Regions from separate parts of the Alkalihalobacillus pseudalcaliphilus genome, predicted to be linked through region 2. Evidence: riboswitches for the same ligand, from Rfam matches in the RefSeq annotation. Region 2 holds a riboswitch; each other region holds the start of a gene.
The links. Region 2 has a riboswitch for thiamine pyrophosphate ahead of tenA (thiaminase II). Riboswitches for the same ligand answer to the same signal wherever they lie in the genome.
Positions count from the first base shown of each region.

Region 1 (2,205 bases), on a different contig from region 2:
AATTACCAATTCCAGCAGCTTTAGCGAGTCTCGCTATTCTTACCGCTTCTTCCGCATTGGAAGCACCTGAGGTATTTGGTAAATAACGATATTGATTAGGTTCAAGATGTTGTAAAATCGCATCTTCTCTTGGCGCCTCTAAATTAACGCGACGAATCGCAAAGGTTAAAACTTCAGCTTCTGAAGCCTGAATCGCTTCATTTTGGACAAAGGGGTTCGGGTATCTTCCCGTTCCAAGGAAAAAACGTGAGTTTAACTTTTGACCCGCGATTTCTAGGTGTTTTTTTTTCATGATTATCCGCCTCCAACAAAATGCACAAGCTCAATCGTACTTTCTGGTATGAGTTGTACAGAACTACGCTTTTCTTGCTCAATAATTTCCCCATTTAACTCAGTCACAACTAAATGAGCTTCTAATTCAAAATAAGCAACAACTTCATCTAATTGAGTAACCTCTAAATCATGCTTCTCTCCATTAATTAAAAGTTTCATCCGTATCACCTCGCTTTAAAATGCCGATAAATTTCTGCGCTGTGGCTTGGACGTCTTTAGCACCAACAATTTCACTAATCATACATACACTAGTGGCCCCAGCTTCCAACACTTGCCGAACATTGTGTAACTTAATACCACCAATGGCCACAAATGGAATATTCACTGCTGCCTTTACTTCCGAAATATACGAAGTTGTGACAGGGTCTACGACATCTTTTTTACTATTCGTTGGAAATATAGGTCCAACGCCAATATAATCAGCTCCACCCTTTTCAGCTTCAATCGCTTCTTCTACTTTATGAGTAGACACACCAATGATTTTATCATGACCGACTAATTGTCGTACTTCGGATAAAGGCATATCATCTTGTCCGACATGAACCCCATCAGCGTCTACCGCTAATGCAACATCAATATAGTCATTGACGATAAACGTAACCCCATATTTCTTTGTAAGCTCTCGTAATCGTTTCGCTTTTTCAAAAACGACTTTTCTTGAGCTCTCTTTGTCACGCAATTGAATAATATCTACACCACCAAGTATCGCTTGTTCCATCACCTCTATCAAATCTCTACCTTGATGGAACTCATCGCCCGTAATCGCATATAAATAAAATGGTTTCATGATCTAACACTCCTACAAAATTAAAATAAGACCGCAATACTTTCCATAAGGAAAGAAATGCGGTCTACTCTACATAGACAAACAAGCAACAACTTCCCTACGCTGGTATCATCCAGATCAGGTTAAAAGAGTTAAAAGGAACATACCTTTTTCTCAGCCTACTTCCTGTAGGCACCCCTAGTTTTCTCATGTTTATTTAAAATCACTATTGACTTTTATTATGACAGATTTCACGTAAAAATCAAGCAAACTACTTTTTAAAAACGTCCACTAATACATCTTCTTCTAAGAAATAAATATGTTCAAGCTGATGACCTAAAAGAAGCATTGTACCGTTTGGCGAAGTTTCTAGAGGAACATTTTCAGGCCATTCAAACAAAACATCGATCTGACCGGTTTTTAGTGACATTTGTGATAATTCAAAGCCATTTTGATAATGAAAAAAGCTATCGTTATAAAAAGGCTTAAACCATAAAAGCTGCTTATTTTTCTGTTCGAAATCATAAAATGGGATCCACCATTCATTTGTCCCAGTCGTCAAAACAGGTACATCCAATGTTACTAATGGTTCGTCCTGTTGAAAAATAGTCCATTGGCTGTTCTCAGCATCAATGGAATGTGACTTCACCACAAAATAGAACCCATCACTTAAGTAACGGTAAGCCAGTAGTCGTTCTTGTACAATATCTTCTTGTTCCTCCTCTACCTGTAAGCGAATTAAATCAGCTATCGGTAACTCCCCTTCTTCTTTAGTTTTCAAATAAGCTAAGTCCCCATTCTCAAACCATTCCACATGTAGCTCTGTTAAATCAATCATTTGCATGTCTTGCTGGCTGATATCTAATAAATAGGTCTCAAATTCCCAGTCTGGCAAAAAAACAACAATAACGATTCGTTCCTCTTTGTCAGGATGAAAATGCACTTGATACTGCTCGCCAAAATTTTCTAATTTCATCGTTAACTGACCATATATATCAAGGAAAATTAAATGGTTATCATAACTATTTGACTGAAATTCTTGAAAGACAATTATATCCCTGTTAGGGCTCAATTGGACATCTAACATCATATTTTCGCTTTCAAAT
Region 1 covers NZ_JAQQWS010000001.1:852,628-854,832, forward strand. The annotation lists gene PQ479_RS04145 (thiazole synthase) at 1-292, opposite strand, end outside; gene thiS (sulfur carrier protein ThiS) at 295-492, opposite strand; gene thiE (thiamine phosphate synthase) at 476-1,120, opposite strand; TPP riboswitch at 1,198-1,309, opposite strand; gene PQ479_RS04160 (YqgU-like beta propeller domain-containing protein) at 1,371-2,205, opposite strand, start outside.
Region 1: another riboswitch for thiamine pyrophosphate. It lies ahead of thiE (thiamine phosphate synthase); the one in region 2 lies ahead of tenA (thiaminase II).

Region 2 (2,205 bases):
CGACCATATTCTGTCCTACCTTACTCGGGTCGGGGTGGGTATAACGAATTTCATTACGATCACCTACGACAATAAATTCGGCACCCGATTGAATACGGATTCTCTCGATAAAAGGTTGAATCTCACTCGCATCACCATCTATCTCCATACTCCTTTTTACTTCTGGTATTTCTGAAACAGCAATGGCTGTCGTTAATGCTTGTTGGCCAATCATTTGTCGCATCTGCTCACGCTCGAAGGATATATATAATACCGTTACCATCAGCATAATTACTGTCACTAATATACAAACAAGGACGAGAAATTTCCGCTGCAACGGCCATTGATTGTGCATGTCACCCCTCCTCATTGGTTGAATATACGTGTTATCATGAGCGAATTGAACGAAAAATAAGATCAGCATCCCATCTTATCTATTAATCTAAACGAATGTTAACAGATTAATCAATCATTTTTTCGCCATCCGTGGAAACAGCTAATGGAATAGTATCTATACTTTTATGCATAAAAAAACGAGGGAAACCCCTCGTTTTCATTATTTTACTATTTCTTTTTTTAATGATACTGGCCAGTCTTCTTGCTCATAGGCCATCGTCCAGAATTGATGCTCTAGCTGGCAGCTTTTGATGAAATGGTCGAGCATTTTTGTTTTTTCCGATTCACTTGCTTGCTCGGCTTGTTGGTCAATTTTTTCAATAAACGTTTCGACAATCTGAGTGACTTCTGCATTGGCATAAAATTGAATCCAATCATAAAATGGGTGCTCAGGTCCCGGGTTGATTTCTTCAACGAGGCGAACGCCAATTTCATAATACGTCCAAGGGCACGGAGCAAGGGCAGCTAACGTCTCACCGAGGGTACCACTTTGAGCAGCTTCTAGCATGTGACGCGTATAATGATGAGCAGTTGGCGCCAATGGGGCTTTTTGCAAATCCTCATACTGAACACCCGCTACCTGACAAAAATTATTATGTGGGTGTACCTCATCATTTAGAACAAAACCAATTTGCTCCTGAAAAAATGCCATATCATGACGCTCTTCACACTTAGATACCGCTAAACCATAAATGCGACAAAACGTACTCAAATACTCATAATCCTGCTCGACGTAATGAATTAACGCTTCCTTCGGTACATCGCCTTTAGCAATTCCACGAATAAAAGGATGCTCAAAAATCGCCTCAAAAACCGGGTCTGCTTCCTTACGTAATAACTCTGAAAACTTCATCAAAAATTCCTCCTTTAAGTTGGAGGACATCACAACATGGCGAACCTGCCTGAAAGTCATTTCCCAATAGCCAACGGACTCAACCTACTTCTCTATTCAAATAAAAAACTCCTCTTGCCAAAAATGGTAGAGGAGCAGAATGTTTGAAAAGTATGCCAAATAAAGCGTTTTTCATAAAACGTCTACATGACAATAATCCGTGCTCCACTTTCCTCCGCTGGTATCAACCAGATCAGGTTCTAAGGGTTCAGTTAAACTGTCTCAGCCCAAAAAAGGCGCCCCTAGTGGATGTCCTATATAATTCTATTTTATGGTAACATACACTTTTTGATTAAACAAGGAATAATCAAAACCTTACAAAAACCACTTCAAAATGATTGGAGTTACATATTTCAGGAAGAAAAGACGTAAAAATAAACAGGTTAGTATTCATGTAAATAAGCATGGAGAGTTTGCTATAGGCATGGATTAAAAAATGCAGATGACGTATTATATGATTATATGTACTTAATACTGATGACTCTTTATTCAGCATGGCTCTCGCTCAAATATATGCTTAGGAACCATAACATGGAGCAAGCAAATACGAATTCTAATGGCACACACGAACAATATTTTAATATAATATCTTTCATTAAAGATTAAAGGAGAAGATCATGTGGTTACTGCATCGAGACTATTAAAAGCTGTCGCTGGTGGACTGGAGGCTTTTTGGGGTATTCCTTTATTAGGTGGACTTATTATTTTTGGAACAGGTTGGGCACCACTTATGTTTATGTTAGCTGTACACATTATCGGGCTCGTTCTTGCTATGTCTAGTCGCACAAGTAAGGCTGGACATCTATTGGGAATCATTACCTCAATCATTGGTATCATTCCGATCGTCGGTATGATTATGCATATGATTACAGCCCTCGTACTCATTATAGAAACTGTAAGAGGTAAATAACTTACTATTTCTGTTTAAACAGCTAGAG
Region 2 covers NZ_JAQQWS010000002.1:305,548-307,752, forward strand. The annotation lists gene PQ479_RS08105 (ATP-binding protein) at 1-334, opposite strand, end outside; gene tenA (thiaminase II) at 536-1,228, opposite strand; TPP riboswitch at 1,421-1,521, opposite strand; gene PQ479_RS08115 (hypothetical protein) at 1,887-2,177, shown strand.

Region 3 (2,205 bases), on a different contig from region 2:
ATATCATAAGTTTTCATAATTTCGCAAATTTCTTCGAAGTGAGTATAGAGAAAATTTTCTGTATGATGAGCAAGGCACCACTGAGCCATGATGGAACCACCACGTGAGACAATTCCTGTTTGTCGTTTGGCCGTTAATGGGATATAACGCAAAAGTACACCTGCGTGAATGGTAAAGTAATCGACACCTTGTTCGGCCTGTTCAATTAACGTATCACGATAGACGTCCCAATTCAGCTCCTCAGCAACTCCATTGACTTTTTCTAAAGCTTGATAGATAGGAACAGTTCCCACTGGCACAGGGGAATTTCGGATAATCCATTCGCGAGTTGTATGAATATCCTTTCCTGTGGAAAGATCCATGATGTTATCTGCTCCCCAACGTGTAGCCCATGTCATCTTTTCCACCTCTTTTTCAATGGAAGAAGAGACGGCTGAATTGCCAATATTAGCATTGATTTTTACATGAAAATTACGCCCGATAATCATAGGCTCACTTTCGGGGTGATTAATATTAGCAGGAATAATCGCACGCCCCTCAGCAACTTCCTGACGAACAAAATCGGGATCCATCCCTTCACGAATAGCGATAAATTCCATCTCGGGAGTGATGATTCCTTTTCTTGCATAGTGAAGTTGCGTTACATTTCTATGCTTTTTTGCACGGAGCGGTTTTAAATTTAGCTGAGGAAAAGCTATAACATTAGATTTAGAAGAACTTGTTCGGTAGCCATTATCCTCGGGTTTAATAGTACGACCCGCATATTCCTCTACATCTCCTCGTTCGATAATCCAATTAAATCGTAGTCGAGGAAGTCCTTTTTGAATATCAATCGTTGCATTTTTATCCGTATATAAACCACTTGAATCATAGACACGCAGTGGAGGATTGGTCTCTTCCCCAAAAGCACCTGTTGTTGAGCTTTGTTCAATCTCCCTCATCGGTACTAAGAGATCCGAGCGACTTCCCTCCACATACACTTTTGTACTCCCAGAAAAACTTGACATCCATTCAACATTCACATCTTTCATAGAATATCTCTCCTTTTTTAATGTAATAAAAAGGACACATCTATCCCATTTTTAGCATGAAAAAGCCGAGTCTTTTAAAAGACCCGGCTAAGCTAGTATACATAAATAGACGGCATTTTTATGCCATCCCATTTTTGCAGACGCTAACTTCCCCACGCTGGTATGAGCCAGATCAGGTCCTGAGGGTTAAGAAACGTCATCGTGTTTCTCTCTCAGCCCAACTCAATGGACACCCCTAGTTTATTACTATTTAATTCATACATAGACTAGTTTAAACAATATCATGAAACTTGTAAAGAAGTTCCCCAAAAAACGGTCTCTTATAAGGAATTGAATAAAATGAGGAAATCGAAGTGGGGAAGATTCAAAAAAGGAAAAATTAGACAGTCTGTAGAATGGTTAATTTAAATATATAAGGAAGGTGAAAATAATTGAAATTAGCTGTTATTTATGATATTCATGGAAATTACCATGCTTTAGACGCGGTTTTTCGTGAGATCGAAAAAGAGAATATAGATAAAGTAATTGTAGGAGGCGACCTAGCGTGGGGTCCCCAGCCGAGGAAGGTCATAGATACACTCTTTATAAGGAAGGAAGATTTTATTTTTATAATGGGTAACAGTGATAGAGAGATATTCGAACAATATAGAAGTCAAAATAATTTAGGTGGTATGGTTGGCGAATTAAACCAATGGTGTATAGAACAACTTACGAAAGAGCAAATAGAATGGATGGGTACTTTTAAGTTTTCTCATGTAGAAGAAGGAGTACTTTTTATACATGGTTCGCCTAGAGAAGATATAGAGGCGATTCGGATTGATACCCCAGAAGAAGACGTTTATGAGATGGTTAAAGAAACAGAACAATCAACTATTATCTATGGTCACACTCACATTCAATTCAAGAGGAATATTTATTCAAAGAAAGTAATTAACGCTGGAAGTGTTGGACTTCAAAGCAGGGCTAAGGGGGCTTGTTGAATAGTATTAGATTTATGGATTCCTCCAATATAAGATTTAGCTAAATAGGATCTTATGGGAGGTACTATATGAGTATTGATTTTCATAGAAAAAGAATAAGAATAGCTACAAGCGTCTACTTGTTCATTCTGTCGAAAAGATAAAGAAGAAGTAGGAGAGTTAGCTTTAGGGCCAGGAGTTTCTATATGTGGCCA
Region 3 covers NZ_JAQQWS010000001.1:217,866-220,070, forward strand. The annotation lists gene thiC (phosphomethylpyrimidine synthase ThiC) at 1-1,031, opposite strand, end outside; TPP riboswitch at 1,164-1,278, opposite strand; gene PQ479_RS01105 (metallophosphoesterase family protein) at 1,463-2,011, shown strand; partial or broken gene PQ479_RS01110 (ClpX C4-type zinc finger protein) at 2,141-2,205, shown strand, end outside.
Region 3: another riboswitch for thiamine pyrophosphate. It lies ahead of thiC (phosphomethylpyrimidine synthase ThiC); the one in region 2 lies ahead of tenA (thiaminase II).

Region 4 (2,205 bases), on a different contig from region 2:
TAATTACCTATGATCCTGTTACACATAGTCCTGTCGAACCATTCTCAGGTAGCTTTCAAATTACTGATATCATTTATCATGCAAATCCGATGCCTGGAGGTTATGTCGGTTGGGTTTGTATAAAATCAGGAATTGCTAGTCAAAAAGAATGGCACCCTAACCATTCCTATGAGATGAACGATATTATTTTTTATCAAAACCAAATATACAAATGCATAAAAGCTGGAATAAGTGGCGACTTGGGTCCTAGACATGATAACGGCAGCTCTACAGATAACACAATCATTTGGGAATATATTGGCACAAAAGCAATCTTCCGACCATTTGGTTTTATCGAAAAATAAATACAATCATTGATTTTTCTCTTAAAGTATTTAAGCAAGATGTCATGTCTATGCATAAAAAAAGCTCGTAAGCGGTTGAATTCAATCACTTACGAGCCTTTTGCTTTTATAAAGTTGGTTTTACTTTAAAAAACTGTGGATAATTCTTTGAGATGATTAAAAGTGGAATGAGTGTAATAATCATTTGTGGGACAAGATAAGAAGCATTATATGCAGCTGAGTAAATATAGTCATTCCAGCCATCTGGTGTGAATTCTGCAAAATAAACGACACCTGAAGTGAAATGTGCCATGAATCGTAATAATGTCCCTAGTAATATTCCTAACACAATAACAGATAAATTAGGAACTTGCCTCTTCCTTACAAATACACCTGCAAGACCAATTAATGCAAAAGCAACTGGATAATCTAATACAAATTGAATCGGATGGAAAATACTAGCTCCCGATAATAAACCAGTAAAACCAGCTATTAACCCCGTTAACACCCCTACCTTCCAACCATGGCGAAATGCCACTAAAAATAGCGGAATCATCTCAAAAGATATGGACCCACCATTTGCCCATAAGGCGTTGATTTTTACAAAACTTAAGGCCGTTGCCAAACCTGCCATAATCGCAATCTCAATCATGAGATATAATCTTTTTCTATCCAAAATAAAAACATCCCCTCTTTAATTAACCACAAGGAGATGTCATTTGTCATAAACGTATTAAGGCATACTTAATTAACAAAATCCGTCTACCACTTCCCTACGCTAGTTTAAACTAGATCAGGTTCTAAGAGTTAAGGCATTCGCCTCTCTCAGTCAAAAGACACCCCTAGTGGTTCTTATATTTTTTTACATTGTAACATAATTTCCGTTAGACGAACAGCCTTTATTAAGAATTAGCATTGATTTCCTCAATAAGTATTGATAACTGCTCCCACCGCTCCATCGCTGCTTCAAGCTGTTCGTTTTTTTGTTTTTGCTCCTCTAATAAATCCGCAATCACCGTGTAATCACTACCAGCCACAGCAATTTTTTGCTCAATTTCCAGCAGCTCTGTTTCTAGCGACTCAATTTTACCTTCAATGGTTTCCCACTCTTTTTGTTCGTTATAGGAAAGCTTCTTTTTCGTTTTCTTCAAATCTACCTCAATAGCTTTGGATACTTGTTTTTTTTCCTCGATAACTTGTTGTTTCTCTACATCCGTTTTTTCTAAATAATCACTATAGGTTCCATAGAATGATGAAACATGACCATGACCATCAAAGACTAGAAGTTGATCAACAACTCGGTCTAAAAAATATCGATCATGGGATACCGTTACAACAACACCTGGAAATTGGTCTAAATAATCTTCTAAAACAGATAATGTTTCCGTATCTAAATCATTTGTAGGTTCATCTAAAAAGAGCACATTCGGTTCTCCCATTAAAACTCTAAGTAGATACAGGCGTCTCTTCTCCCCACCTGATAGACGGTGAATATACGTCCATTGCATGGAACGTGGAAACAAAAAGCGTTCAAGCATTTGCTCTGCTGTTATAATCGTTCCATCCTTTGTATAGACAATTTCAGCTACTTGTTTAATATATTCAATGACTTTTAGCTCTCCATTAATCTCTTCATCTTCCTGTGTATAATAACCGATATCGACGGTTTCACCAACTATAACTTCGCCTGAATTGATCTTACGTCTATCAGCCATTATATTTAATAAAGTTGATTTCCCGCTACCATTAGGACCGATAATCCCTAAACGTTGTCCTTTTACTAGTAAGTAATCAAAGTTAGATAATAGCTGCTTTTGATCAATTGCATAACTAATTGACTTAAGTTCAATGACATCTTTTCCTAAACGTTTAGAACCGATAG
Region 4 covers NZ_JAQQWS010000006.1:156,155-158,359, forward strand. The annotation lists gene PQ479_RS14030 (hypothetical protein) at 1-344, shown strand, start outside; gene thiT (energy-coupled thiamine transporter ThiT) at 451-999, opposite strand; TPP riboswitch at 1,077-1,177, opposite strand; gene PQ479_RS14040 (ABC-F family ATP-binding cassette domain-containing protein) at 1,226-2,205, opposite strand, start outside.
Region 4: another riboswitch for thiamine pyrophosphate. It lies ahead of thiT (energy-coupled thiamine transporter ThiT); the one in region 2 lies ahead of tenA (thiaminase II).